DNA from 3 places in the Pseudomonas purpurea genome. Region 1 is predicted to be linked to each of the others. Evidence: predicted binding sites of a transcription regulator. Region 1 holds the regulator's gene; each other region holds the start of a gene.
The links. Region 1 encodes sigma-54, which starts transcription at its own class of promoters, with help from an activator protein. Its sites were predicted from a motif close to ANTGGCATNNANNTTGCTNT; they were not measured.

Region 1 (10,177 bases):
CAGGGCTGGGGCTTTGCTTGACTTGATCAGAGCCTGGCCCTGCTTGCGCAGGTCAGGCCCGGTGCGGTAATCCAGCACGCCGCTGAGCAGCAACTCGCCGGGTTCGCCCAAGCGGACGGCCGACTCACTCATTGGGCTGGCTTCTCGGCAGCGTGTTCAGTGCTTTCCTTGGCCTTGGCGACTTCACCGGCCCAACCATTGATGGTCTTGTCCAGGTCGTTACCATTGCGCTGCATCGCGTCGGCGAACTGGTCACGGAACAGTTTGCCAATGTTGATGCCGTTGATGATCACGTTGCGCAGTTTCCACTCGCCATTGATCTTTTCGAGTGTGTAAGACACCGGATAGATCGCGCCATTGCTGCCTTTGACGGTCATGCCGACGCTGGTACGGTCACCCGATTCATCCTTGGCCGGATCAACGACGATGCCCTGGTTGTTGTACTCCAGCAAAGCGTTGCCATAGAACTGAAACAGACCGGTCTTGAAGTTCTCTTCAAAGGTCTTCATTTGCGCAGGCGTAGCTTTGCGCGAGTACTTGACCGTCATGATGCTCTTGGAGATGCCTTCGGCATCCACCACCGGCCCTACGATGTTGTTCAGCGCCGTATAAAAGTCTTTCGGGTCCTGCTTGTACTTCTCTTTGTTGGCGGCCAGGTCGGCCAGCAAACGGGTGGTCGTGTCCTGAACCAGTTCATGCGCGGAAGGCGCCGCCACGGCGTTAGCCATCAACGGCAGTGCCGCGAGTAATACCAACAGGCCACGTCGCAAGGTAGAGATCATTCAAAAGCTCCTCATTTGGCGTCTTTGCTAACGGTATTGAGCAGGAATTTACCGATCAGGTCCTCGAGCACCAGCGACGACTGCGTGTCATGGATGGTTCCACCATCCTTGAGCAGGGTTTCTTCCCCGCCCACGCTGAGGCCGATGTATTTCTCGCCCAACAGGCCAGCAGTGAGAATAGATGCAGTGGAGTCAGTCGGCAGATTATCTACGCGCTTTTCCAGCTGCAACGTCACTCTCCCCGTGAAACTGTCGCGGTCCAGATCGATAGCCGTGACCTTGCCGATCGTCACACCGGCCATGGTCACTTTTGATCTGACCGTCAAACCGGCGATATTGTCGAAATACGCATAAAGTTTATAGCTGTCGTTGCTCGAAACGGGGGACAGTCCACTGACCCGCAGGGCAAGCAACAGTAAAGCCAGGATGCCAGCCAGCAAGAAAAGGCCGACACCGATTTCCAGGGTGCGGTTTTGCATCAGAAATCTCCAAACATCAAGGCGGTCAGAATAAAGTCCAGGCCGAGGATGGCCAACGAGGCATACACCACTGTTTTGGTGGTGGCACGACTGATCCCTTCTGAGGTGGGCTCACAGTCATAGCCTTGGAATACGGCAATCCAGGTCACGACAAAGGCGAAGACAATGCTTTTAATGATGCCATTGAGCACATCGCCATTGAACGTCACGCTGTTTTGCATGTTCGACCAGTAGGAGCCTTCATACACACCCAACCAGTCGACCGCCACCCACGAACCACCCCAGATACCCACCACGCTGAAAATCATCGCCAGCAGCGGCAGGGAAATGAAGCCGGCCCACAGGCGCGGGGCAATGATGTACTTGAGCGGGTCCACGCCAATCATTTCAAGGCTGGACAACTGCTCGGTGGATTTCATGTTGCCGATTTCCGCCGTCAGTGCCGAACCCGCGCGCCCCGCGAACAGCAACGCTGTCACCACCGGCCCCAGCTCACGCAGCAGCGTCAGGGCAACCATCTGCCCTACTGCCTGCTCCGAACCGTAGCTGGAGAGGATGTTGAAGCCTTGCAGCGCCAGCACCATGCCGATGAATATCCCGGAGACCACAATGATCACCAGGGACATTACGCCAACCGAATGCAACTGCTTGATCAGCAGGCCAAAGCCGCCGCCAATGCCGCCACGGCCCAGCAAGGCATGAAACAGGAACAGCGATGAGCGGCCAAGCACCGCGACGCTGTCGATGGCCGCCTGGCCGAATCGACGAACACGTTCAATGAGTGAAGTCTTGCGCATCAGCGCTTCCCCAGAAGATCTGCGCGGTAATCCGTCGCTGGAAAGTGAAACGGCACCGGACCGTCCGGGTCACCGGTCATGAATTGACGAATGCGCGGATTGTCGGAGTCCATCAGTTCGGCCGGTGTGCCCTGCCCCAGCACTTGCCCGTCGCCCACCACATAGAGGTAATCGGCAATGCTCGCGGTTTCGGCCAGGTCATGGGACACCACGATACTGGTGATGCCCAACGCATCGTTCAGCAGACGGATCAGGCGCACCAACACGCCCATGGCGATAGGGTCCTGACCGACGAACGGTTCGTCGTACATGAGAATCTGCGGGTCGAGGGCAATCGCCCGCGCCAGTGCAACGCGGCGCTTCATGCCACCCGACAACTCGTCGGGCATCAAATCAAGGGCGCCACGCAACCCGACAGCCTGCAATTTCAGCAGAACGATGTCGCGGATCATTTCTTCGGGTAACTGGGTATGAACACGCAGCGGGAAAGCGACGTTCTCGAATACATCGAGGTCCGTGAACAGCGCGCCGCTCTGGAACAAAACGCCCATGTGCTTGCGTGCATCGAACAAATCGCTGCGCGACAGCGTCGGCAGGTTCTGGCCATTGACCCAGACCTCACCGCTGCTGGGCCGCAACTGCGCGCCCATCAGGCGCAACAGCGTCGTCTTGCCGCAACCGGAAGGCCCCATGATACCGGTGACCTTTCCGCGCGGAATGCGGATATCGACGTTATTGAAAATGCTCCGCGCACCGCGCTTGAAGGACAATCCCTTCAGCTCGACCGCGTAGGCGTTATCGGCACTCATCTAAACTCCTTGCGATGCAGCCTCTCACTCGGACGCCAAGCTCCCTGACGAGAGCACATGGATCCTGGGCAGGCCGAACTGGCGGCGAACTATAGCATTGCTCATATGAACCGCCCAAGGCCAAAGCCATGTCACATTCAGCAAGGTGACAGGCAAAAAGCCTTCATTTAAAGCCATTATGGAAGGGGTAAAGCCCTGCATGACGAACATGCGTGAGGGAATTGCTCATTACCGCTATAATCGCCGCCTTTTCATCAGGCTATACGATTTCTGACATGAGCCAATCCAGCGACCTGATTCAATCGGCACAACGCACCATCCGCCTCGAACTTGAAGCCGTAGAAGGCTTGTTGTCCCATATCGACGCAGATTTCGTACGCGCTTGCGAGATGATTCTGAACAGCAAAGGCCGCGTGGTTGTCGTCGGCATGGGCAAGTCCGGGCATATCGGCAACAAGATTGCCGCCACCCTGGCCAGCACCGGCACCACTGCGTTTTTCGTGCACCCGGCCGAAGCGAGCCACGGTGACATGGGCATGATCACCCGCGACGACATCATTCTTGCGCTGTCGAACTCCGGCTCGACCAATGAAATCGTCACATTGCTGCCGTTGATCAAGCGCCTGGGTATTCAAATGATCAGCCTGACCGGCAATCCCGAGTCGCCGCTGGCCAAGGCTGCGGAAGTGAACCTCAACGTTCACATCGAACACGAAGCCTGCCCGCTGAACCTGGCACCGACCTCCTCGACCACGGCCGCCCTGGTCATGGGCGACGCACTGGCCGTCGCACTGCTGGAAGCCCGCGGCTTCACCGCCGAAGACTTCGCTTTTTCCCACCCCGGCGGCGCTCTTGGCCGTCGGCTGCTGTTGAAAGTCGAAAACGTCATGCACGCCGGCGAAGAACTGCCACGCGTTCAGCGCGGCACCCCGCTCAAAGACGCGCTGATGGAAATGACCCGCAAGGGCCTCGGCATGACCGTCGTACTGGAAGCCGACGGAAAACTCGCCGGGATCTTCACCGACGGCGACTTGCGCCGCACCCTGGACCGGACCATCGACGTTCACAGCACCACCATTGATGACGTCATGACCGCTCATGGCAAGACCGCTCGCGCCGATATGCTCGCAGCCCAGGCCCTGAAAATCATGGAAGACAACAAAATCAGTGCGCTGGTAGTGGTCGACAGCGAAGATCGCCCGGTCGGCGCCCTGAACATGCACGACTTGCTGCGTGCGGGAGTAATGTAATGACTGCGGACCTTCTGCAACGCGGCAAACAGATCAAACTGGCCGTCTTCGACGTTGATGGCGTACTGACGGACGGACGCCTGTACTTCCTGGAAGACGGCAGCGAGTTCAAGACGTTCAACACCCTGGACGGCCAAGGCATCAAGATGCTGATGGCAACCGGCGTGACAACCGCCATCATCAGTGGCCGCAAGACCCCGGTGGTCGAGCGCCGGGCGAAAAACCTCGGCATTCCTCACCTGTATCAAGGCCGAGAGGACAAACTGGTGGTACTTGACGAGCTTCTGGCACAACTGGGCCTAAGCTATGAACAGGTTGCCTACCTCGGTGACGACCTGCCGGACCTGCCGGTGATTCGCCGTGTCGGCCTGGGCATGGCCGTTGCCAGCGCTGCCAGCTTCGTCCGCGAACACGCCCACGGAATCACCCAGGCTCGCGGTGGCGAAGGCGCGGCTCGCGAGTTCTGCGAGCTGATCCTGCGCGCCCAAGGCAACCTTGAAGCGGCCAACGCCGCCTACCTGTGAGCCACCTATGCTGAGTAAAAAGATTCGCAACTTTCTGATGTTCGCCGTCATCGCTGCGCTGTTCGCAGCGGTGGGGTACTGGAACATCAGCCCGGAGCGCTTCCTCGAGAAGCCTGTGGTCAAAGTCGATGAAAATGCGATCGACTATTACGCAATCAACGCCTACAGCCTGCAGTTCCTGCCCGACGGCGGCCTGCAGTATGAGATGACTTCCGACAAGGTCGAGCACGTCCAGGCCAGCGAGATCACCCTCCTGACCAACCCCGACCTGCAGATGTACCGCGGAACCGTGTACCCCTGGCATATCCAGAGCAAACGCGGCGAAGTCAACCCGGACGGTACCGAAGTCGAGCTGATCGACTCGGTGCGCATTGCGCGCACCGACGAAAAAAACCGTGAAACCATCATTACCAGCAGTCGCATGACCGTATTCCCGCAACAGCAATATGCGCAGACCCAGCAAGCCGTTAGAATCGACGGCGCTGGTGGTGTATCGACTGGTAACGGAATGAAAGCGTATTTGAAAGAAAGCAGGATACACCTGCTATCGAACGTAAGAGGACAGTATGAGGCTCGTTAAAACCCTCCCTATTTTGCTCAGTCTGGGCGCAGCACTGGGAAGCGTGAGCGCCTGGGCTCTGCCGAACGATAGCCAGCAACCTATCCGCATTCAGGCTGACGATGCTCAGCTTGATGACAAGCAAGGTATTGCCACCTACAAAGGTGACGTCATCATCACCCAGGGCTCGATGAAGGTCACCGGCAACACCGTGACCATCACCCGCACCCCGGCCGGTGACATCGACGTCGTGACCTCGGTAGGCAACCTGGCCTATTTCGAGCAGTTGCAGAAGCCGACGGATACAAAACCCGTCCAGGGCTATGCGGTGACCATCCAGTACCACGCAGCGCAAAACCGCGTTGTACTGATCGATCGGGCCAAAGTAATCAACGACGGCAACACCACCGAAGGCGAGAAAATCGTCTACGACACGGTCAAGCAGGTCGCCAACGCTGGCCGCGCCAATGGCAGCGCAGTGACCGCGCCACGTCCGCGGATCGACATGGTCATCCAGCCGAAAAAGAAAACCGACGAGCAGAAGGCCCAGTAATGGCAACTCTGAAAGCTCAGCATCTGGCCAAGAGCTACAAGAGCCGCCAGGTCGTGCGCGATGTCAGCCTGTCCATCGACAGCGGCCAGATCGTCGGCCTGCTTGGCCCTAACGGCGCCGGCAAGACCACCTGCTTCTACATGATCGTCGGCCTGGTTCAGGCCGATCAGGGCCGCGTGCTGATCGACGACCTGGACGTCAGCCACCAGCCGATGCACGGCCGTGCTCGCGCCGGTATCGGCTATCTGCCGCAAGAAGCGTCGATCTTCCGCAAACTCTCGGTCGCCGACAACATCATGGCCATCCTCGAGACCCGCAAGGAACTCGACAAGGCCGGTCGTCGCAAGGAGCTGGAAAGCCTGCTGCAGGAATTCCACATCAACCACATCCGCGACAACCTCGGCATGAGCCTGTCCGGTGGCGAACGCCGCCGCGTGGAAATCGCCCGCGCCCTGGCCACTGCCCCGAAATTCATCCTGCTCGACGAACCGTTCGCCGGCGTGGACCCGATTTCGGTAGGCGACATCAAGCAGATCATTCACCACCTCAAGGCCAAGGGCATCGGCGTCCTGATCACGGACCACAACGTCCGCGAAACCCTGGACATCTGCGAAACCGCCTACATCGTCAACGATGGCCAACTGATCGCCGAAGGCGACTCTGCGACCATCCTGGCCAACGAACTGGTCAAGGAAGTGTACCTGGGCCACGAGTTCCGCCTGTAAGCGCCGAGGTGCTTGACCCGTTACCGGAGCGCCCCCCCTCAATAAAACCAGCAGGTTTTTATTGATACGGCGCTTAGGGCATCCCCACGCCCTCAGTTCCTCAGCCTTGGGCGACGCGGCCTGGCGCAATGAAAATTTAAAATGCTTTAATTGTTACAGCGCTCTAGGCAAACACTTCAGTTTCGGGCATATAATTTGCTTAAGTTTGGCGCTCCGGCGCCCTTGTAGTGGATGGCGCATGTGCGCCGGCGAATAAGGTGTTAAGCCCCTGCCATGAAACCATCGCTAGTCTTGAGAATGGGCCAGCAGCTGACGATGACACCGCAGCTGCAACAGGCCATCCGCCTGCTCCAATTGTCGACCCTGGACCTGCAACAGGAAATCCAGGAGGCACTGGAGTCCAACCCTATGCTCGAACGCCAGGAAGAAGGCGAGGATTTCGATAACGCCGACCCCATGGCGGACAACATCGAGCAAAAACCCAATACCGACATTACAGAGCCCTCCTACCAGGAAACCGCCCCCACGGTGGACAACCTCGAGGAAGGCGAGTGGAACGAACGCATTCCCAACGAGCTCCCGGTCGACACAGCCTGGGAAGACGTCTACCAGACCAGCGCCAGCAGCCTGCCAAGCAACGATGACGACGAGTGGGACTTCACCACCCGCACATCGGCCGGCGAGAGCCTGCAAAGCCACCTGCTCTGGCAATTGAACCTGGCGCCGATGTCCGACACCGACCGCCTGATTGCCGTCACCCTGATCGACTGCATCAACAATCAGGGCTACCTGGACGAAACCCTCGAGGAAATCCTCGAAGCCTTCGACCCGGAGCTGGACATCGAACTGGACGAAATCGAAGCCGTCCTGCATCGCATCCAGCAATTCGAGCCGGCCGGCATCGGCGCGCGCAACCTGGGCGAGTGCCTGTTGCTGCAATTGCGCCAACTGCCCGCCAAGACCCTTTGGCTGGCCGAGGCCAAGCGCCTGGTCAGCGACTACATCGACCTGTTGGGCAGCCGCGATTACAGCCAACTGATGCGCCGCATGAAGCTCAAGGAAGATGAGCTGCGCCAGGTCATCGAACTGGTGCAGAGCCTCAACCCTCGACCGGGTTCGCAAATCGAGTCCAGTGAAGCCGAATACGTGGTTCCCGACGTGATCGTGCGCAAGGACAACGAGCGCTGGCTGGTGGAACTGAATCAGGAGTCGGTGCCGCGCCTGCGAGTCAATCCGCAATACGCAGGCTTTGTTCGTCGCGCCGACACCAGCGCCGACAACACCTTCATGCGCAATCAGCTGCAAGAAGCGCGCTGGTTCATCAAGAGCCTGCAAAGCCGCAACGAAACCCTGATGAAAGTCGCCACCCAGATCGTCGAGCACCAGCGCGGCTTTCTCGAATACGGCGATGAAGCCATGAAACCGCTGGTCCTGCACGACATCGCCGAGGCGGTCGGCATGCACGAATCGACGATTTCACGGGTAACCACGCAAAAGTTCATGCATACCCCACGAGGTATTTATGAGCTGAAATACTTTTTCTCCAGCCACGTCAGCACCTCCGAAGGCGGCGAATGCTCGTCCACGGCGATCCGCGCGATCATCAAAAAACTGGTTGCCGCGGAAAATCAGAAAAAGCCGTTGAGTGACAGCAAGATCGCTGGTTTACTGGAGGCACAAGGCATTCAGGTAGCCCGCCGCACCGTCGCCAAGTACCGCGAATCCCTTGGGATCGCGCCTTCAAGCGAACGCAAGCGGTTGATGTAAGGGCCACGCCACCGCGTTCCAGGGTGTGTTCGGAAATTCGCCATCAGGCAATTCCCGGACACAGCCTAGTGACAGGCTAACCAGCCTGCCGCCTTATGCACTGGCAACGAAGGAGAAGCTGTATGCAAGTCAACATCAGTGGACACCAACTGGAAGTGACCGAACCCCTGCGCGCCTACATCGGTGAGAAACTCGACCGACTGGAACGCCACTTTGACAAGATCACCAATGTGCAAGTGACGATGGCTGTCGAGAAACTGAAACAGAAAATCGAAGCCACGCTGCACATCCACGGTGGGGAAGTCGTCGCCAACGCAGAACATGACGACATGTATGCTGCGATCGACCTGCTCACGGACAAGCTGGACCGCCAACTGAAAAAGCATAAGGAAAAGCAACAGAGCCTGCTGCAAGGCACTGGTCGCTAACACTCCCCCCACATGATCCGACTTGAAAACATCCTGACCCCCGGCCGTTCACTCGTGAACGTGCCGGGCGGCAGCAAGAAACGCGCCCTCGAACAAATTGCCAACCTGATCGCCCGTGAAGTGCCGGATCTGGAGATGCAAGATGTCTTCGAGAGCCTGATTGCCCGTGAAAAACTCGGTTCAACCGGTTTTGGCAACGGCATCGCCATCCCGCACTGCCGCCTCAAAGGCTGCGAGTCGCCCATCAGTGCACTGATGCACCTGGACGCTCCTATCGATTTCGATGCCATCGACGGCGCCCCGGTCGACCTGCTGTTTGTATTGCTGGTCCCGGAAGCCGCCACCGATGCGCACCTGGAACTGCTTCGCCAGATCGCCAGCATGCTTGACCGCAAGGATGTGCGCGAAAAACTTCGCAGCGCCGCGACAAATGAAGCCCTGTACCAGGTTGTCCTGGAAGAGCAAAACGGTCGGTAACCATGCGCTTGATCATCGTCAGTGGCCGCTCCGGCTCAGGTAAAAGCACCGCCCTCGATGTACTCGAGGATAACGGCTACTACTGCATCGATAACTTGCCCGCCGGCCTGTTACCTGAACTTGCCGAACGCGCACTGATCCACACCGAACTGGCCCAGCCGCTGGTGGCGGTTTCAATCGACGCACGCAACTTGCCCAGCCACCTGTCGCGCTTTCCCGAGTTACTCGCGGAAGTGCGCAGCCGCCACATTCAGTGCGACGTGCTGTACCTGGATGCCGACGAAGAGACACTGCTCAAGCGCTTCTCGGAAACCCGCCGTCGCCACCCGCTGAGCAGCGCCAATCGCTCGCTCGCCGAAGCCATCAATGACGAAACCAATCTGCTGGGGCCGATTGCCGACCTCGCAGACCTCAAGGTCAATACCACCAACCTGAACCTGTACCAGCTACGCGATACCATCAAGTTGCGACTGCTGAACCAGCCTGAGCCCGGCACAGCATTTCTGGTTGAGTCCTTTGGTTTCAAGCGCGGAATGCCGGTCGATGCCGACCTGGTGTTCGACGTACGCTGCCTGCCCAACCCGTATTGGAAACCCGAGCTGCGCGACCAGTCGGGGCTGGACCTTCCCGTGGCCGAATACCTGGCCGCCCAACCGGATGTCGAGGAAATGTTCCAGGACATCTCCAGCTACCTGCTTAAATGGCTGCCACGGTTCGCCGCCAGCAACCGTGCTTACGTCACCATCGCCGTTGGCTGCACCGGCGGGCATCACCGATCCGTCTACCTGACCGAACGTCTGGGCCAGGCCCTGCAAAAAACCCTGAAGAACGTCCAGGTCCGCCACCGCGACCTTAGCTAAAGGATTCACACCGCGATGCCCGCTCTGGAAATTGAAATCATCAACAAACTGGGCCTGCATGCCCGCGCATCGGCAAAATTCGTCGGCGTCGCAGGTCAGTTTCCCTGCCAGATCAGAGCCGGACGCACGCCGGAATCCATGGTCGATGGCAAAAGCATCATGGCAAT
Region 2 (10,177 bases), 730 kb from region 1:
TGACTCAATGCGCTTTGCAGCGCTGCATTGAAGAACTGCGGGCTGAAAGCTGGAATGGCGATACTGACAAGCGGAGCTGGATTCACGGCGGGAACTCTCGAGCGGCGCGAGCCCACTCACTGTGAGTGGGCTGCGCGAACCGCTGAAAAAAGACGGTTTGCACTCGACGGTTGAAGCAGATGCAGCAGTTGGATCAATGCCAGGCAGGCACGGGCTCAGACTTTGTTGAACAGACCCAGTTGCGAGATCTTGCTGAACGCCAGTTGCGAGGCTTGCAACATGGTCGTCTGCAAGGTCAGGCGTGTCATCACCTCGGCCGGATCGGAATCACGAATTGCCGACTGGGTCTGGGTATTGGCCAGGGCCAGGCTTTCGTTGGTATCGCTCTGGATAGCCAGCGCCGACCCGCGACCACCAATCGAACTGACACCTTCGCTCAACGTGTCCATGCCGCTGGTGAGGTTGCCGATACCCGAGGTGATGGCTGCGTTGAGCTTTTGCACTGCAACCGGGTCACCATTGGTGGGTGTCGACAGTGCGGTACGCAACTGGCTGACCGTATCCAGGATGTTCTGGGTCTGATGGTTGTTGGCCGCAACGACAAACTGATCACCGGCTGCCGGTGTACCGGCCAGGGTGAAGTCAACGCCTGCTGCGGTCGCCGTGGTACCTGCACCTGTCACTGTGCCGCTCGATACCGGCTTGCTATCAGCCGTCAGCGGCGAGGCATACAGGTCGTAGGCCGTGGCACTGGTGAACTTCAGAACCGCACCACCGTTCGGGAACGCGGCGGCGTATGCAGCCTGGCTGCTGACGGTGGCGCCCGTGACCACAGCAGTCGACGAGTTGCCCGGCATGCGCGAGTTAGTGAATGTGTCAGGCTTGGAAGCCAGGGTGAAATTATGACCGGCTATGACGGCATCCGGATTGGTATCCGTCGCCTTGAGGTTCATGTTCAGGGTCAGGTCGACACCACGGAAACTCACCGTTTGCGAGTTTGCCCCGACGTTATTACTGATGACACCATTCTTGCTCGCCTCGGCTGTGACGTCGTTGCCGCCCGCATCAGTGATCTTCAACTGTGTGCTGCTGACAAAACTGACAACGTAAGGCTCGCCACTCCGGAAATTGGCGTTGTAATTGACGCTGGAGTTGACCTGGCCGTTGGACAGCACCACGCGACCGTCATCCACCGCTGGCGCGGTCATGGTGGTCAGGCTGCGATTGGTGTTGATCGCTTGCTGGAACACGTCCCAACCCGTGCTGTTGGTGGCCATGCTCATGGTGTCGCCAATCGGCAGGCTCAACGAGGTCTGGTCACCGTTGTAGCTGTAGGTGCCATCGGAATTACGGGCAAACGGTTCGGTATCGCCCTTGGAGCCCGAGAAAATGTACTTGCCGTTCTGATCCTTGGTGTTCATCAGGCTCAGCAATTGCTCTTCGATCTGGCCCAATTCCGAGGCGTTGGCCTTGCGGTCGTTGTCGGTGTAACCGGCGTTGCCCGCACCGAGCGCCAGCTCCTTGGCGCGCTGCAGCACGTTGGTGATGCTGGTCATGACCGATTCGGCCTGGCCGAGAGTCCCTTTGAGGGTCGTGGTGTTGGCCGCGTACTGGTCGAGCATCGCGCTTTGCTGGCCCAACTGCAGCAGGCGAGCAGCACCGACCGGATCGTCGGCAGCGGTGTTCACGCGAATCAGGCTGCTGGCCTCTTCGTTGCTCTTGACCACGTTGGAGAAGTTTTTCTGATAGTTCGCAGCCGAGGCTTCGTAAAACTGGGCGGTAGAAATGCGCATGGGCTACGACTCCTTAAAGACTGTTAATCAGGGTGCTGAACATTTCCTGCGCAGCCTTGATGATCTGCGAAGATGCGGTGTAATACTGCTGATACTTGACCAGGTTGCCGGTCTCTTCATCGAGGTCGACGCCGGACAGCGAGTCACGCGCGCCCTTGGCGTTGGCCAGGATCGCATTGTTCGCCGCACTGTCGAGCTTGCCCTGACTGGCCTTGGCGCCGACGCCTTCCACCAGTTTGCCGTAGGCATCAACCAGGGTGATGCCCTTGCTCACGGAACCGGTATCGACGGTCTGCTTGGTCTGCAGGTTCGACAGGGCCGTGCCGTTGCGGTTGTCCTTGGAGTCGGCGCCGTTGAACTTGATGTTCAGGCCATCACCGTCTTTAGGCGAACCCGCCACCGACATTTCGACGGTAAAGGTCTTCTGCACGGGCGGTACAGCGCCATCGGTAATCGGCGCACCCGAGGCGTCGACCATCTTGATTTGCAGGCTCAGGGTATTGTTTTGCCCCGGCACGATGCTGCCGGACCCCATCAGGGTGCCCTTGGCATCGTAGTACTTGAAGGACTGGCTCGGGCCTTCAGGACCGAACACCAACTTGACCGGCACCGAGTTCTTGACCGCTGTCTGCATCTCGGCGTTGGCCGCCGGGTTGTAGATGTCCAGGGGCACCTTGACCGTCGGCTGACCGGCGATGCTCAGGGTGCCATTGGCGCCCGGCAGCAGGCTGGCGCTCAATGGCGCAGCAATGGCCAGACGCTTGGCGTCGGTCATCTCGGTCTTGATACTGGTCGCCGCATTACGGGTCGGGGTGATCTTGAAGCTGTCGCCTGCGCTCAAGGCACCACCGCCATTGAGGCTCAGACTGAAACCATCAATGACCGGTGCCGGCGTCGTCCCGGTGTTGAACGGTCCCAGCGACGAACCATCGGCGCGCTTGACGGAATAGTCGGTGGCGGTGCTGAACGTCACGGTGTAGTCGCCCGTGCTCAGCTTGCCCGTGTCCTTGATGGTCACGTTGAGGTTGCCGGAACCTGTGCTGTTATTGCCGCTGGCGATGCTGCGCTGACTGATCAGCGCGGCACTGTTGATGTTGTTGAACAACGCCGCACCGAACTCGCCGTTTTTGTCCAGGCCCTGGCCCAGCTGGCTGTTCATCTGATCGGCAACGACCAGCGCCACACGGCCCAGCTCGTTCATGGCCGGGTCCAGCACGGTTTCGCGATAACGCAGCAGACCACCGATTTCACCGCCAGTAACGACGCCGGTGATGTCGATAGTGCTGGAGCCACGGTTGAGCTGGATCGAGGAGCGGGTCGGGTCGACCTTGCCAGCCACGACTTCCAGCGTGCTGACCGAATTGCCCATGACCAGTGGCTGACCACCGGGCAGGTATAGATCGACATTGGAGCCGCGCTCGCTCACCTGCACCCCTATGAAGGTCGACAGTTGGCGAACGGTCTCGTTGCGCATGTCCAACAGGTCGTTGGGCATACCGCCGCCGCTCGACACTTCGGAAATGCGCTGATTGAGCTGAGCCACGGTGGTCGCCAGTTTATTGACCTGATCGGCCATGGTGCCCAGGCTGCCGTTGATGTTGGCGTTCTGCTCGTTCAACTGACTGGAAACGGTGTTGAAACGGTTGCTCAGCGCTTGCGCATCGCTGAGCAACAGCTGACGCGAAGCATCATCGGTCGGGTTGGCGTTGACGTTCTGCATGGACGAGAAAAACTTGGTCAGCGCGCCGGTCAGGCCGGTGCCGTTGTCCGACAACAGTTTGTCGATCGGGGTAACTTGACCCAGGTAGGCAGCCGCATCGCTGTTGAGCGAGGTCTTGAGCTGCAATTGCTGATCGAGGTAGCTGTTATAGACCCGACGTACATCGGCCAGCGTGGTGCCGGTGCCGATGTAGAGGTTGCCGAACTGAATCGAGTCCTTGGTACCCTGCACGGTTTGCTGGCGTGAATAACCGGCGGTGTCGGCGTTGGCAATGTTATTGCCGGTTGTCATCAATGAAGACTGGCCAGCGGCCAGCCCCGACATCCCGATATTGAGCAAACTCATGATTCAGACCTTATAAATTCGTGGAAGCGCCTGCCGCAGCGTAGTTCTGGTAGCTCTTCATCTGCTTGGCAATCTGCGAAATCTTGCTTGCGTAATCCGGATCGGTTGCATACCCGGCTTTTTGCAACTCGCGTACAAACTGTTCTGGGTTATCGGCCGACTTCAGCACTTCTTGATAGCGATTGTTGCTTTGCAGCAGCGTCACCAGATCGTGGAAGCTGTCCTGATAAGAGGCGTAGGAGCGGAACTCGGCCGTCTCCTTGACCATCGCACCGTTTCTGAATTCGCTGGTAATCGCTCGCGCCGAATCACCTTGCCAACTGCGACCGGCCTTGATGCCGAACAGGTTGTGGCTACTGCTGCCATCCTGCTGGCGCATGACCGATTTACCCCAGCCGGTTTCCAGCGCAGCCTGGGCCACCAGGTAACGCGGATCGACACCAATACGGTCAGCTGCCTGCTGCGCCATCGGCAGCATGGTGGCGACAAATTCGTCGGAGGAACTGAAGGCTTTTTTCGCCGGAGCCAGCGGTGGCTGAGCCACGGCGCGACCGTAGACCTGCATGCGGCCACTCGGCACCGCGTAACTTTTCGCCGCCTGCCAGTCACCCTTGATCAACGCATCCGCAGCCACCGTGGAGCGCTGAGGCAGCGCCGAGGTATTGATTGCGGTCGTCGATGCCGAAGGCACCAGGCCGGCCAACAGGCGATCGGCGAGCTTCGGTGGCAATGCCAGACGCCGCTGATTGAGCAACGCCACGTCATTGCGATGAGAGAGCTCGGCCTGGGGCGGATTGATCGCTCGCGAAGCCCACAACGGACGCTGGCCATTGACCCGGGAAAGCGGGCCATTGGTGCCGACCGTACCGGCCGCAATCGGGGTTTCCACCGCCGCTTTCGCAGCCTGCTGATGGGCCGCAGACAGCGCGGCCGCCTCGCCCGGCGCCAACGGTTTGTTCTTCGACATCTGGCGCATCAACACATCCGCCAGACCGATACCGCCACCCTCGCGAGACATGGAAACGGCCAACTGCTGGTCGTACATTTCCTGGTACTGCTTGGCCGCCGGCGTATTCATCGGGTTGTCCTTGCCCAGCGCTTCGGTCGCCGAACGCATGGACTTGAGCATCTCGCCGAGAAACAGCGACTCGAACTCCTGCGCTACTTTGCGCATGTTCGCATCGCTGTTCTTGTCACCAACCTTGAGCTGATTAAGCCGGTTGAGGTCCGAATAGGACCCCGAGTCGCCACTGCTGATCAGACCGCTCTTGCGAATATCCATGACCCCTACCTCAAATCACGATCAGGTCGGCTTGCAGCGCGCCGGCCTGCTTCAGGGCTTCGAGGATGGCCATCAAGTCACCCGGCGCAGCGCCGACCTGATTCACCGCACGGACAATCTCATCCAGCGTGGTGCCCGGACCGAACTTGAACATGGGCTTGGCTTCTTGCTGAGCATTGACCCGCGAACGCGGCACGACCGCCGTCTGACCATTGGACAGAGGGCCGGGCTGACTGACAATCGGGTCTTCGGTGATGGTCACCGTCAGGCTGCCGTGGGTCACGGCGGCCGGCGAAACCTTGACGTTCTGGCCGATCACGATGGTGCCGGTGCGCGAGTTGATGATGACTTTCGCCACCGCCTGACCCGGATCGACTTCAAGGTTTTCGAGGATCGACAGGTAATCCACACGCTGGCTCGGATCGAGCGGCGCCGTGACGCGGATCGAACCACCGTCGATGGCCTGGGCAACGCCAGGGCCAAGCATGTCGTTGATCTTGTCGACGATGCGCTTGGCCGTGGTGAAGTCCGAACGGTTGAGGTTCAAGGTCAGGCTGTTGCCCTGATTGAAACCACTCGGTACCGCACGCTCAACCGACGCACCACCCGGGATGCGACCGGCCGACGGAACGTTGACGGTAATTTTCGAACCGTCGCGACCCTCAGCATCAAAACCGCCAACCACCAGGTTGCCCTGGGGCCACCGCATAGACGTTACCGTCGATACCCTTGAGCGGCGTCAGCAGCAAGGTGCCGCCACGCAGGCTCTTGGAGTTGCCGATGGACGAAACAGTAATGTCGACCTGCTGACCCGGCTTCGCGAACGCCGGCAATTCGGCACTGATCGAAACCGCCGCGACGTTCTTCAATTGCACGTTGCCGGAACCGGCCGGCACCTTGATACCGAACTGCGACAACATGTTGTTGAAGGTCTGCAGGGTGAACGGGGTTTGCGTGGTCTGGTCGCCCGTGCCGTTAAGCCCGACAACCAGGCCGTAGCCGATCAATTGGTTGGAGCGCACGCCCGAAATACTGGCGATGTCCTTCAACCGCTCGGCCTGAACGCCAAGGGAAGTGGACAGCAACAACATGGCCGCCATCAGGTGCTTGAAGTTAAGCATGGAAATATTCATCACCTAGAAAGGGAACAGCGGGCTTAGGAAGAAACGGTCGAACCAGCCTGGCTGACTCGCATCGGCAAAGGAACCGGTGCCCGAGTAAGTGATGCGCGCATCCGCGACACGGGTCGACGACACGGTATTGTCGGTGGCGATATCGTCCGCCCGCACCAGGCCAGCAATCCGTACCAGCTCATCACCAGTGTTGAGGGTCATCCACTTCTCGCCACGTACGGCAATAATGCCGTTGGGCAAGACGTCGGCGACGGTCACGGTGATCGAACCGGTCAGGCTGTTGCCCTGCCCGGCCTTGCTGTCACCCTTGGTTGCACGGTCGCCGCTGTAGCCGGCACTGAGACTCAGGTCGCCATCGCCGAACGGGTTATTGGTGTTGGGCACTGCGCCGAACAGCGAGGTCAGGCCGACGCCGGTCTTGCTGTTCTTGGCCACTTGCGAATTGGCGTTTTTGCTCGCCTGGGTCTTCTCGTTCAGGGTGATGGTGATGATGTCACCCACCCGGAATGCCTTGCGGTCGCTGTACAGGTTCTGCTCGAAACCGGCCTGATAGATCGAGCCGTTATTCGCCGCAGCCGGCAACGGAGTACGGGGCAACACCGGCGCATAGTAAGGGTCATTGGGCTTCGGCGTCGGGGCGACACAGCCCGCGAGCACGGCGATCCCACTCAATGCGAGAACTGATACAAAGCGATTCATGACCCTACCTCACGGTGTTGCAGGCGGCTTCATGCCGCCCCATAGACTTGATTACAGATTCTGCGTTACGAACGAGAGCATCTGGTCGGCGGTGGAGATCACCTTGGAATTCATCTCGTAGGCACGCTGAGTGGTGATCATGTTGACCATCTCTTCAACGGTGCTGACGTTGGACGTTTCCAGGGTGTTCTGCAGCGTGGTGCCAAAACCGTTCAGGCCCGGGGTGCCAACTTGCGGCGCGCCACTGGCAGCGGTTTCCAGGAACAGGTTGTTGCCCACGGCTTGCAGGCCGGCCGGGTTGATGAAGTCGGCGGTTTGCAGATTGCCGATCACCTGGGAAGCCGGGTTGCCGGCGATGGTGATCGAAACCGTACCGTCGCGACCAACCGTGAAGGTCTGTGCGTCGTTCGGGATGACAATGGCGGGTTCCAGGGCAAAACCGCTGGCGTTCACGACCTGACCGTTGGAGTCCAGGTGGAAAGTGCCGTCACGGGTGTAGGAAGTGGTGCCATCCGGTTGCAGGATCTGGAAGAAACCACGACCGTCAACCGCCAGGTCCAGCGGCTGCTCGGTGGTTTGCAGGCTGCCGGCGGTGAAGTTTTTCTGGGTGCCGACGATGCGCACACCTGTACCCACTTGCAGGCCCGACGGCAGTTCGCTGTCCTGGGTCGACTGAGCGCCCGGCTGGCGCTTGATTTGGTACAGCAAGTCCTGGAACTCGGCACGGTCACGTTTGAAACCCGTGGTCGATACGTTCGCCAGGTTGTTGGAAATGGTGGTCAGGTTAGTGTCCTGGGCGGACAGACCTGTTTTGGCAACCCATAGAGCCGGAAGCATTCGATTCTCCTCGTGCGCCTGTTTTACGGCGCGACGTTCTGATAATTAGCTGATCTGCAAGACCCGAGCCATGGCCTGGTCGTCGTCTTTGGCGGTGTTCATCATCTTGATGTGCAATTCGAACTGCTTGGCCAAGGCCAGTACCGAGGTCATTTCCTCGACGGCGTTGACGTTGCTCGACTCCAGGAAACCCGACACCAGTTGAACGTTGGCATCTGCCACCGCTGGCTGGCCGTCCTTGGTGTGGATCGAACCGTCCAGCCCCTTGGTCATGCTCTTCAAATCAGGATTGACCAGCTTGATGCGGTCGACCTCAGCCATCACGCGCGGGCCTTCGCCCATCGCACGGATGCTGATGGTGCCGTCCTGACCGACTTCGATTTTCTGCTCGGGCGGCACGGCGATAGGACCGCCATTGCCCATCACCGGCATGCCATTACCGGCACGCAGCACGCCCAAGGCGTCAACATTCAGGCTGCCGGTGCGCACGTAGCTTTCACCGCCATCCGGGTTTTGCACGGCGATCCAGCCATTGCCGCTGACCGCCACATCGAGGTCACGGCCGGTTTCCACCAGGGAGCCTGGCGTGAAGTCGGTGGCAGGACGCTCGGACATGGCAAACGCACGCGCCGGAAAGCTGTCACCAAATACCGGCATCGAACGAGCCTGCTCCAGGTCTTTCTGGAAACCATTGGTGGAAATGTTCGCCAGGTTGTTGGCATGGGCCTTTTGCGCCAGTGCGTTCTGGCTGGCACCGGTCATTGCCACATAAAGGTACTTGTCCACAGTCTTTCCTCTGCATGCCGGACGTTTGCCGCCCACTGCTGTACTGCTGAGCCATAAGCAATTTGCAGACCAACTTTTCGCTGACGGCACGAAGCCCTCTAAACAAAGGACTTGAGCGGCATCAGAGGGATTCTGTCGATTGTGTCAAAGACGAAAAACCGGCGCGGATATGCCGTTTGACGGCAAGGTTTGACCTGTTGGGGCGACACATCCCCTGTGGCGAGGGAGCTTGCTCCCGCTGGGCTGCGAAGCAGCCCCAAAAAGAGCAACCGAGGTATAGCTGACAGACCGTACCAAATGGATTTGCGGCCGCTTCGCGCCCGAGCGGGAGCAAGCTCCCTCGCCACAAAAGCCCTCTCGCCACAGCGTCAGGCATTGTCCTTGCCAACCTCATACTCACGTAATTTGTTGGCAATGGTGGTGTGGGAAACCCCCAGTCGCTTGCCCAACTGACGACTGCTTGGATGCTCGGAGTACAAACGCTCCAGCACCGCCTTCTCGAAGCGCCCGACAATCTCGTCCAGCCCGCCCTCCAAGGAGAACTCGCCAAGCGGCTGGCGCACGCCGTAATCGGGCAGCCGGATATGCTCGGCCTTGACCATCCCGCCATCGCACAACGAAACCGCCTGAAACAGTACGTTCTCCAACTGCCGCACGTTGCCCGGCCAATGGTAATGACTGAGTCTGTCCATGGCCGCTGGCGCCAGTTTGGGTAACGGACAACCGATCTGCCGACTGGCCCTGATCGAGAAAGTGCTCCACCAGTGGCGCCAACCCGTCGAGACATTCACGCAGTGGCGGAATGTGCAGGGAAAGCACATTCAGGCGATGGTAAAGGTCCTGGCGAAATTCGCCGCGAGCGCACAGTTCGGACAGATCGACCTGCGTCGCACAGATCACCCGCACATCCAGGTAGACCTCCTCGTCGCTGCCCACCCGACGGAAGCATCCATCCTGCAAGAACCTGAGCAGTTTCACCTGCAAGCGCGGGCTCATTTCCCCAACACCGTCGAGAAACAACGTACCGCCTGCCGTCAGCTCCAGCAGCCCGAGCTTGCCTTCGGCCCGCGCACCTTCGAACGCACCAGGACCGTAGCCAAACAGCTCGGTCTCGGCCATCGACTCCGGCAACCCGGCGCAGTTGAGCGCCATCAGCGGCGATTGCCCGCGAGGGCTGGCCAGGTGACAGGCACGCGCCAGCAACTCTTTACCGGTGCCGGTTTCGCCTTCTATCAATAGCGGCGCATCCAGCGGCGCCATGCGCCGGGCTTCGCGCACCACCGCCGCCATGACCTTGGAACTCTGGAAAATACTGTCGAAGCCACGAAGCTCCTGCTTGCGCACGTTATAGATGCGCTCACCCACCCGATCCGCCCGGTGCAGCGTCAGCACCGCGCCAGCCATGGCCTCGCTGTCATCGTGCTCCGACTGTAACGGCGCGATATCGGCGAGAAACACATCACCCTTGACCTTGACCCGCAAGCCGTTGATTCGCGATTTATTGGCGCGCACCAACTCCGGCAGGTCGAAATCCTCGGCATAACGCGACAGCGGAATGCCCGGCACCTCGTCGACGCGCACC
Region 3 (10,177 bases), 2.1 Mb from region 1:
TTACCGGCGGCGACTTCCTGTTTTACCTCGTCCACCAGTTTGCGCATGTTCGGGTTATCGAAACCTTCGCCGATGATGTCGAACGACTGCAGCAATGGCACTCCGGCCTTCATCATGGTCGCCATTTGCCGGGTGAACAGGGCAATGTCGTGGGCTTTGATGCGTTGACCTGCCCGCAGCAGGGAGGCGGATTTCTTTCGCACCTTACCGGGGTTGATCCCTTGCTTGCGCAACTGTGCCTTGATCAGCGCCGGGTTATGACCGCTCAGTTCGCCGGTCATTTTCGTGCCTTTTTTATCGATGCCTTCCCAAGCGTAAACGCTGACTTTTACGGCTTTGACCGCCATGGCTCAATCCTTGGTGACCCGGTTGATTTCTTCAAGGCTGGTAACGCCTTGCATGGCTTTGAGCAGACCTGAAGTGCGCAGGTCGTTGAAGCCGTCCTTGCGCATTTGCGTGTCGATCTCCAGCGAATTGCCTTCGGCCATGATCAACCGTTGCAGCTCGGGGGTGTTTTTCACCACTTCATAGATTCCCACGCGTCCTTTGTAGCCGCCAATGCAGAGTTCGCAACCGACGGGCTCATAGATCGTGAACGAGCCGATGCGTTCCCGAGGGAATCCTTCCTTGAGCAGTGTCTCTTCGGGAATGTCGATGGCTTGCTTGCAGTGGCTGCACAGTTTGCGCGCCAGGCGCTGGGCGATGATGAGGTTGACCGAAGTAGCGATGTTGAACCCTGGAATGCCCATGTTGTGCAGCCGGGTCAGGGTTTCCGCGGCGCTGTTGGTGTGCAGGGTGGAAAGCACCATGTGCCCGGTTTGCGCGGCTTTGATGGCGATTTCGGCGGTTTCCAGGTCACGAATCTCACCGACCATGATCACGTCCGGGTCCTGGCGCAGGAAGGAGCGTAGCGCCTGGGCGAAGTCCAGTCCTTGCTTGGGATTGACGTTGACCTGGTTGATGCCTTCCATGTTGATTTCCACCGGGTCTTCGGCGGTGGAGATGTTGATGTCGACGGTGTTGAGGATGTTCAGGCCGGTGTACAGCGAGACGGTTTTGCCCGAGCCGGTCGGCCCGGTTACCAGGATCAACCCTTGGGGCTGCTTGAGCGCCGCCATGTACAGGTCTTTTTGCTCGGGTTCGTAGCCGAGGGCATCGATGCCTATTTGGGCGCTGGACGGGTCGAGAATCCGGATGACGATTTTTTCGCCCCACAGTGTTGGCAGGGTGTTGACCCGAAAGTCGATGGATTTGCTGTTCGACAGGCGCATTTTGATGCGCCCGTCCTGAGGCTTGCGGCGCTCCGAGATATCCAGGCTGGCCATGACTTTGAGTCGCGCAGCGATACGGTTGGCCAACTGGATCGGCGGCTTGGCCACTTCGCACAGCAGACCGTCGGTACGCACCCGTACCCGATAGGTTTTTTCGTAGGGCTCGAAATGCAGGTCCGAGGCCCCGCCCTTGATCGCATCGAGCAGCATCTTGTTGACGAAGCGCACCACCGGCGCGTCGTCGGCGTCCTGCCCGGCGATGGCATCCTGGCGCCTGTCGTCGATTGTTTCGATGTCCAGGCTATCCAGGTCCACGTCGGCCATATCTTCAAGGCCGGTGGTGTGGCTGTCGAAGAATCGCTCAATGGCGTCAGTGAGTTTGTCGTCCTCCACCAGGATGGCTTCGGTGGTCAGCCCGGTGCTGAACTGGATGTCGTTGATGGCCTGGTGGTTGCTAGGGTCGGAGATACCGACGAACAACTTGTTGCCACGCCGCCAGAGGGGCAGGGCATGGTGTTGGCGAACCAGTTTTTCGCTGACCAGGCCAGTGGGCTGGGTTTCCTTGTCGAGGCAGTTCAGGTCCAGGAAGGCAACGCCGAAATGTTCCGAAGCGATTTCCGCGACCTGACGACTTTTCGCCAGTTTGTTCTGTACCAAGTAGCTGGCGAGGGAAATCCGGCTGCGTTGAGCGTGCTGATACGCCTGTTGCGCGCTTTTTTCAGTGAGCACTTCGGCCAGCACCAATTGCTTGGCCAGGCCGGACAGGGCGATGTCATTCATTCGGGCACCAGACGCAAACCATTGAAGACTTATAGCGTAGTCAACCGGTGGCGCCCAACCAGCGAGGCGTGGGTGACAAAAAGTGTCAGATAGTGCGCTTCTTCAGGTCCGGAGCCATGAAGGACAAGGCCTCTAACCCCACAGGGCTGGGCAGGAGTACGTTGGCATGTGCTGTGCTTTGTACTGATCAGATCATGAGATTTCGCCTCATGCCTGGAGCCGTTTATGAGCAAACAACAAGGTTTCACCCTGATCGAACTGCTGATCGTGGTCGCGATCATCGGGATTCTGGCGACGTTCGCCCTGCCGATGTATTCCAAGTATCAAGCGCGGGCGAAGCTCACTGCCGGGCTGGCCGAGATTTCGGCGATGAAGGTTCCGTATGAGGATGTGATCAATCAAGGGACCGCGCCGACCACGGCGAACGTGGGGCCTGGCGGCGCTGCGGCGACCAGCAATTGCACGCTGGTGGTGACGGGCACTGCATCCACAGGTGCCGGCACCATTGTGTGCACGCTGGTGAATGCGCCAGCGCCTGTGTTGAGCAAAACCATTACCCTGACGCGTGACGTGACAACCGGATGGTCCTGTGCGACCACTGCCTTGCAGGACTACGCGCCTAAAGGTTGCACCGGCACCTGAGTGCAGTGATGAACCAATGCCTCGCCTCTGCGGACGCGGGGCAATTTTTTGCCCGTCATTGGGGGGCGGACTGCCTTGGGGGGAATCGTTCAGTCATTCATGGCGTCAAGCCTGAAGTAAAACCTGCAACTTGCATGTAGAGAATGGCCGGGTCATGCAATTTGCATGACTCCGTTTTTTCGATGAATTTATAAGATATTGATTTGCATGAGTTTTCTATTTTATTGAAGGTTGGCACATCCTCTGCAACATCCCTGGTAACCCTGCTGAGATCGCATGCAGCAGACTTTCTGGAAAAACAGGAGTTACTCGTATGAAGAAGTTCGCTATCGCTGCCGCAACTGCTACCGCGCTGACCCTGACCCTGGCCAGCGGTGCATTTGCCCAGACCACTCAAACCACCCAGTCGCCGATGGCGGTGGCTGCCGGTGAAATGACCAAGGCCAAGGAAGCGACTTCCGACACCTGGATCACCACCAAAGTGAAAAGCGATCTGGTGACCGAGAAGGGCATTCCAGGTACCGACATCAAAGTCGAAACCAACAAAGGTGTTGTATCGCTGTCGTCGACTGTTGCGCTGACCGCCGCTCAGAAAACCACTGCCGTGGCGATCGCCAAAAAAATCAAAGGCGTGAAAGCCGTATCGGCTGACGGTCTGAAAGCCGAGTAACACGCAAGACTTCTCGCCTGGACCGGGAGAAGGCGCGACAGGTGGGCCGAGCCATACACGTGTCGCTGCTTTTGAGGTCATGCGACCGGCCACAAGGATGTGGTCATTACAGGCCCCGGCATTCGTGTCGGGGCCTGTTCTATTTGTGGCGCCGCAAACCCGACATGGGAGGTTCAGTTACCGCGCTTGCTGTCGATGTGCACCAACCTGTTTCCTTCAAAGCGCAGGTACTGGTACATGCCGCTGTTCGGGCCGTAGGTCCATTCTTCGACCTGGAACTCTTCCCGGCGATTGGCGCTGCGCTTGTAGCCCAGGGAATCACGGGCAATCGGTTCGCCGCATTTTTGCAGCACTTCGCTTGAGCGATCACCCACGCTGATCAGTTGGCTGCCGCAGCGCAGTGTATCGGCTGCCCACGCGTGGCTGGCTGCAAGCGCCAGCCCCAGGCAGATCAACATTCGGGCGTGCATTTACTCGGCATCCAGGTGCATTGGGGTGACCACGCGACCGTCACTTTCCGCCTGACCGAGGTTGGCATCGATGAAGTACACACGGTCATCGGCCAGCTGGCCTTTATCCACCAGGTAATCCTTGATGCTGCTGGCGCGGTCCTGGCCCAGTTGACGCAAGAGTACGTCGCTTGAAGCCCAGAACTTGATCACGCCTTCGCGCAGTTTGGCAGTGCGTTCATCTTTACTCAGTTGCGCCCATTCGGCCGGTGGCTGGGTTTTCAGGCGTGTGCGGTAAATGCCTTCGAGCAGCGGACTTTTCTCGCCGTCCGGGACCTCCAGCAACGAAGCCTGGGCCGGGACCTTGTCGCCGCGCCGCTGGAGTATTTTGTAGTAGTTGTACTGGTATTCGCGTTCCAGTCGCTGCTCGGCAATCAGCTGACCGTCGCTGCTTTGTGCAGCGGTGCCTTCGATTTCCAGGCGCAGCGCCGGACGTTCCTTGAGTGCGTTAGCCAGTTTGACCAGTGCGGCCTCAGCGTCCTTGTTCAGGTCGCTGGAGCCCGGTGCGAACGAAACGCTGCCCAGGTCCTCCGAATCCCCTCCGGTGACCAGGCCGCCAATGAGTTTGAACGGCGCGGCGGCGGCTTTCACGATCAGGTTACGCAGGGTTTGCCAGATAATCGGCATCACGCTGAACTGTGGATTGTTCAAGTCGCCGGTAACCGGCAGTTCGATGGAGATCCTGCCATCGACGTCCTTGAGCAACGCGACGGCCAGTTTCAGCGGCAGGCTCACGGCGTCCGGGCTGTCGACTTTCTCGCCCAGCTCCAGTTGTTCCACGACGACTTTGTTTTCTGCTTTGAGCTGGCCCTTGGTAATCAGGTAGTGAACATCGAGATTGAGTCGGCCCTTGCGAATCCGGTAGCCGGCAAATTTGCCGGAATAGGGCGTGAGGGTGGTCAGTTCGACCCGCTTGAAACTGGTGGCGATGTCCAGCGCGGCCATCGGGTCGAACGGGTTGACGCTGCCCTTGATGGTCACTGGTGCGTAGCGGTCGACCTTGCCCTTGACGTCGACGCTGGCCGGCTTGGCCTGGCGGCTGTCGATGGTGCCGATCTGGCCGTTGAGCTGTTGAATGGCTGTGGCGAAGTTCGGCGTCAGGCTGAAGTCGGCGAAGTTCGCCGAGCCGTCATTGATTGCGATGCCACCGATGTGAATGCCTAGCGGTTTGTTCGTGCCGGCCGCAGGTTTTGCTGCGGCGGTCTTGGTGCCACTGCCGGCCGGTTGCGGGATCAGCAGGTCATCGATGTTGGTGGTGCGGTCATCGTTGATCATGAAACGCACATACGGCTGTTGCAGGTTGATCTTGTCGATCGACAGGCTGTCGCCGTGCTGGTAGTTGATACCGTCGACCACCACTTGCTGCCACTTGAGGAAGTCGCGGGTTTTCAGGGTGTCGAGGGTGTGCAGTTGATCAATCTGCGCTCGGCCGGTGACGTTGAACGCCAACGGTTCGGTGCTTTTCAGGTTGACCGCCAGATCACTGCCGAGCATGCCGCTGCGTAGTTCCAGGCGAATGAACGGGCTGATATAGGACTGGGCGACACGCAGGTCGATGTCCTTGGTCTGTACGTTGAGTTTGGCGCTGATCGGCGCCAGATTGACTTCGCCACTCGCCTGGACTTTGCCCTGCTTGCCCAGCCCGGTGTCGAGCTTGAGCGTGAAAGGCGAGCCGTTGAGGCTGTCAAAGTTTTGCAGGTCGAGGTTCAGCGGGCCGACTTCCAGTGCCACGGCTGGTTGTGCCTTGCGATCAGCCAGGTGAACCTGGTAATTGCGCAATTGCACATCCTTCAACAGGACTTGCCAGGGTTTGCTCGGGGCAACCGGCTCGGCTTTGGGCGAGTCGGCTGCTGCTGGCGCCGCCGCGGGTTCTGCTTTTGCCGCCGGCTTGGCCGGTTGGCTGGCGAAGAGTTTTTGCCAGTCGAGTTGACCGTCTGACTCGAGGGCCGCCCAGGTTTCGAGTTTTTCGCTGCGAACCTTGCCGACCACCACCTGTTGCTTGGCCAGGTCGATCGTGGTTTCGCTGACGTCCAGACGCGCCAGGCGCACCAACGGCCGGCCATCCGGGGCCTTGATCGCGAACGGTGCAATGTTGAGCGCGGTGTTGCTCAGCAGCAGTTCGGTGCCCTTGGCCAGGCTGAGCTTGTAGTCGGTACTCAGGCTCAGGGTGCCCTCTTCCAGGACCAGCGGCACCGCGTCGCGCACATAGGGCCACCAGGCTTTCATCTTGCCGTTGGTGACTTTGAGTGTGCCTTCGGAGGTGAGAGGGATCAGGCTGACATGGCCGGACCAGTCGATCTGCCCGCCCTCGGGGCCGACAGCCACGAGGGTCATGGCGGCGTTGTCGTCGGGCAGGGTGGACAGGTTGCTCAGTTCGAAATCGAGTGTGTTGTACAGGAACTCGATGGGCTCGCTGGGGCGCAAGTCCTGGAAGTGGACATAGCCACCCGCCAGTTTGATGCGCTCGACGCGCACCGGGAAGGGCTTGGCGTTCGGGTCGGTGGGCGTGGGTTCGCTGGCTGGCAGTTTGAACAGGCCCAGCAGGTTGAGCTGGCCGTCCTTGCCAAAGAGAATCTCGGTCTTGGGTTTATCCAGTTCGATGTCGGCCAGGTGCAGCGCACGCGTCCAGAGGCTGTCGATCTGCAGGTTGGCGTAGAGCCGTTCGAAGCCGATCTGCTCCTTGCCCGGCTCGCCGATGTTCAGGCCCCACACGGTCAATTCCAGGCTGAAGGGATTGAGTTCGATCCGCTGGATGTGGGCCGGCACCGTGGCGTAGTGGGCCAATTGTTGGTTGGCGACCCGCAAGGCGATGCCCGGCAAAATCAGAAACCCCAGCAGGCTGTAGAGGGCCAGAGCGGTCAACAAAGCGCCGATAGCGCGAATCAATCCTTTGGGCATGTGGGGCTTCATCTGTCTGAATCGGAGTGCCTTGGAGTATGGCACGCGTTTACGGTTCCGAAGTAATCGCCTTCGTACAGGATTCTTCAGATTTTCTTGTAGGGTTTCAGAGCTGGAGGATCAGGGTTTTCAGTGGTGGCTGTTGATCCATCGACGGGAAGTCACGGCCCGGGGTCAGCACGGCGCAGTCCCGCACCGGACGCCCGGCTTTCTCGGCGCAGCGCAGGACTTGCTCGCGCCAGTCGTCGAGGCTGACTTTCGCCAGGTTGTTGCAGCAGATCAGTACGCCGTTGTCGGCAGTGGCCAGCAGTGCCGGTTTGAGCAGGCTTTGGTAATCGCGCAACAGGTCGACGGTGCCGAACGCGCTTTTTGCCCACGCGGGTGGATCGAGCAGGACCAGGTCGTATTGGCGCTGTTCCAGGCGTGGATAACTCGGCAGTTTCTGCCCTCGACGCTGGGTGATCGGCAAGCCGGCGAGTTGGCGAATGGCCGGGAAGTAGTCCGATTGCACGAACTGCATGGTCGGCAACTGGGGGTTGAGCAGGCCGTTTTCACGACCCACGGCCAGGTTGCCTTCGGCAAAGTCCAGGTTGCAGACCTCGCGGGCACCGCCAGCAGCGGCACTGAGGCCCACGCCGCAGGTGTAGGCAAACAGGTTCAGCACGCTTTTGCCGGCGCTGTGGTCCTTGACCCAGCCGCGAGCGTTTCGCAGGTCCAGGAACAACAGCGGATCTTGCCCGGCGTGGCGGCCACGGACCCGGTAGTTCAGGCCCCATTCGTGGCCAACCATGTCTGCCAGTGCGGCCTCGTCGGCGCGGTAAACCGTGTCTTCGCGATCAATGCGCGAGTTACCCCGCGAGCGGTCGTTGTAGACCAGCAGGGTATCGAGGTCGAGGTGCTGGTTGATGGTCGCGTGCAGCGCGAGCAAGTCATCGCGTTCCAGCGATTGGTGAAAGCTCTGGACCAGCAACTGCGGGCCGTAACGGTCGACGGTCAGGCCACCGGCGCCTTCCTGGCTGCCATGGAACAGTCGATAGCAGTCGGTGCCTTGCTGGTGCAGCTCGGCGAGCAGGTCTTGGCGATGATCGAGGGCGGCGCGCAGCGCCTGATTCAAGGAAGACATGGACGCGCCTTGCTGGGGAATTTGGCGCGAGAGTTTAACAGCATTGTGATCGATGGTTCCCCTGTGGCGAGGGAGCTTGCTCCCGCTCGGGCGCGTAGCGGCCGTAAAGTCTTCGACCGGGCTCTGTCTGAAAGGATTTGGGGGAAGGATTTGGGAGTGCTTTGCACTCCAGCGGGAGCAAGCTCCCTCGCCACAGGGTAAGTGTTTGGCGATGATCCAGCGTTCGATCGCCAAGGTCACACATTCAGCTGGATATCCCCATCCGCCGTTTGGCACGCTGCACCGAACCATTGCGCACCGCCCAGCGCAGCATCGGGGCACTGCGATTGACGCTGGCGCGGATCAGTTGGCGATGCAACGGATTCTGGCGGACACCCAGCATGTCACTGGCCCAGTCGGGCAGCAGGTCGATGCCGGCTTGCATCATCAGCCCGCCGAAAGGTTTGGCCAGGCGACTGGGGGACGGTGCGGCGAGGAGCAATCGCAGCACCTCGCGGCTGCGCTCATCGCAGAGCAGTTGCGGGCGAATTCGCTCAAGGTACGCGGCGACTTCGCGTCGTGAGCGCGGAACATCGCGAGCGCCCAGCCGCTCGGCGACCAGGGCGATTTCGGCGTAGTACCGGTCCTGATCGGCCAGTGAAAGGTCCGGGTTGCGGTAGCGCACATGGGCGGTGAGGAAGCTGCTGACTTCCGCCACATGCACCCAGGTCAGCAGGTCGGGATCGCTGGCAGCGTAGGGGCGGCCGTCGGGCGCGGTGCCAACGACTTGCAGGTGAATGGTGCGCACTTTGTCGATCAGCCATTCGGCGTCCTGGCGTGAGCCGAAGGTCGTGCCCGAGATGAACTGCCCGGTGCGGCGCAGTCGCCCGAGCATGTCTTCACGAAAGTTGGAGTGGTCCCAGACCCCGGCCAGTGCCAATGGGTGCAAGGCTTGCAACATCAATGCGCTGATGCCGCCAATGAGCATGCTGCTGAAGTCACCGTGGACCTGCCAACTGACCGAGTCCGGGCCGAACAGACCCGGGTCGCCCTTGGGGTTTTCCAGGTCGAGTTTGCCCAGCGACAGACCGCTCAGGCTCATGATCTGGGTTTCGATGCGCGTACGGATGAATTCCATGGCAACTCGCTGCAACAGCATTAAGGAGGGCGCGGCATGGGCCGCGCCGGTTCAACGGTTCAGGCGCTTGTCGATCAGCCCTTCGACCACGCTCGGGTCGGCCAGGGTCGAGGTGTCGCCGAGGCTATCGAGCTCATTGCAGGCAATCTTGCGCAGGATCCGTCGCATGATCTTGCCCGAACGGGTTTTCGGCAAGGCCGGCGCCCATTGAATCAGGTCGGGCTTGGCGAAACTGCCGATTTCCTGGCTGACGTGGGCCAGCAGTTCTTTTTTCAACGCTTCGCCAGGCTCGATGCCGTTCATGGGCGTGACAAAGGCGTAGATCCCCTGGCCCTTGAGGTCGTGGGGGTAACCGACTACGGCGGCTTCGGCGATGTTGTCATGCAACACCAGCGCGCTTTCGACTTCGGCGGTGCCGATGCGGTGGCCCGAGACGTTGATCACGTCATCGATACGCCCGGTGATCCAGTAATCGCCGTCTTCATCGCGGCGTGCGCCGTCACCGGTGAAGTAATAGCCGGGATAAGGTTTGAAATAGGTGTCGAGCATGCGCTGCGGATCGCCGTAGACGCTGCGGATCTGCGCCGGCCAGCTGGACTTGATCGCCAACACGCCACTGCCGGCACCGCTGATTTCCTTGCCTTGCTCATCGAGCAGCACCGGTTGCACGCCGAACATGGGCTGGGTGGCGCAACCGGGTTTGATCCGCTGGGCGCTGACCAGCGGGCTGAGCATGATGCCGCCGGTTTCGGTCTGCCACCAGGTGTCGACAATCGGGCAGCGTTGCTCGCCCACGGCGTTGAAATACCAGTCCCAGGCTTCCGGGTTGATCGGCTCACCGACACTGCCCAACAACCGCAGGCTTGCCCGTGAAGTGCCTTGCAAGGGACCCGGTCCTTCACGCATCAAGGCGCGCAGGGCGGTGGGCGCGGTGTAGAAAATGTTGACCTTGTGCTTGTCGATCACCTGCCAGAAGCGCGAGCTGTCGGGGTAGCTCGGTACGCCTTCGAAAATCAGCGTGGTCGCACCGTTGGCCAGTGGGCCGTAGACGATGTAGCTGTGGCCGGTGACCCAGCCGACGTCGGCGGTGCACCAGAAGACTTCGCCGTCGCGGTAGTCGAACACGTATTTGAAGGTCATCGCCGCTTGCAGCAGGTAGCCGCCGGT

Region 2: a site for sigma-54 is predicted at 8,650-8,669, ahead of AABM54_RS07955 (flagellar basal body rod protein FlgF). Genes of this name have one in related genera too.
Region 3: a site for sigma-54 is predicted at 2,212-2,231, ahead of AABM54_RS22060 (pilin). Genes of this name have one in related genera too.

What each region holds. Positions count from the first base shown of each region.
Region 1 covers NZ_CP150918.1:1,052,973-1,063,149, reverse strand. The annotation lists gene AABM54_RS04760 (STAS domain-containing protein) at 1-132, opposite strand, end outside; gene AABM54_RS04755 (ABC transporter substrate-binding protein) at 129-782, opposite strand; gene mlaD (outer membrane lipid asymmetry maintenance protein MlaD) at 794-1,261, opposite strand; gene mlaE (lipid asymmetry maintenance ABC transporter permease subunit MlaE) at 1,261-2,058, opposite strand; gene AABM54_RS04740 (ATP-binding cassette domain-containing protein) at 2,058-2,867, opposite strand; gene AABM54_RS04735 (KpsF/GutQ family sugar-phosphate isomerase) at 3,143-4,117, shown strand; gene AABM54_RS04730 (HAD family hydrolase) at 4,117-4,641, shown strand; gene lptC (LPS export ABC transporter periplasmic protein LptC) at 4,649-5,221, shown strand; gene lptA (lipopolysaccharide transport periplasmic protein LptA) at 5,208-5,753, shown strand; gene lptB (LPS export ABC transporter ATP-binding protein) at 5,753-6,478, shown strand; gene AABM54_RS04710 (RNA polymerase factor sigma-54) at 6,752-8,245, shown strand; gene raiA (ribosome-associated translation inhibitor RaiA) at 8,368-8,673, shown strand; gene ptsN (PTS IIA-like nitrogen regulatory protein PtsN) at 8,686-9,150, shown strand; gene rapZ (RNase adapter RapZ) at 9,153-10,010, shown strand; gene AABM54_RS04690 (HPr family phosphocarrier protein) at 10,026-10,177, shown strand, end outside.
Region 2 covers NZ_CP150918.1:1,782,729-1,792,905, reverse strand. The annotation lists gene AABM54_RS07990 (glycosyltransferase) at 1-86, opposite strand, end outside; gene AABM54_RS07985 (flagellar hook-associated protein 3) at 216-1,793, opposite strand; gene flgK (flagellar hook-associated protein FlgK) at 1,807-3,858, opposite strand; gene flgJ (flagellar assembly peptidoglycan hydrolase FlgJ) at 3,869-5,140, opposite strand; partial or broken gene AABM54_RS07970 (flagellar basal body P-ring protein FlgI) at 5,151-6,261, opposite strand; gene flgH (flagellar basal body L-ring protein FlgH) at 6,277-6,972, opposite strand; gene flgG (flagellar basal-body rod protein FlgG) at 7,024-7,809, opposite strand; gene AABM54_RS07955 (flagellar basal body rod protein FlgF) at 7,855-8,595, opposite strand; partial or broken gene AABM54_RS07950 (sigma-54-dependent transcriptional regulator) at 8,964-10,177, opposite strand, start outside.
Region 3 covers NZ_CP150918.1:4,916,348-4,926,524, reverse strand. The annotation lists gene AABM54_RS22070 (type II secretion system F family protein) at 1-347, opposite strand, end outside; gene pilB (type IV-A pilus assembly ATPase PilB) at 351-2,051, opposite strand; gene AABM54_RS22060 (pilin) at 2,277-2,693, shown strand; gene AABM54_RS22055 (BON domain-containing protein) at 3,007-3,363, shown strand; gene AABM54_RS22050 (DUF2845 domain-containing protein) at 3,537-3,833, opposite strand; gene AABM54_RS22045 (DUF748 domain-containing protein) at 3,834-6,782, opposite strand; gene AABM54_RS22040 (class I SAM-dependent methyltransferase) at 6,877-7,893, opposite strand; gene AABM54_RS22035 (oxygenase MpaB family protein) at 8,138-9,010, opposite strand; gene acs (acetate--CoA ligase) at 9,062-10,177, opposite strand, start outside.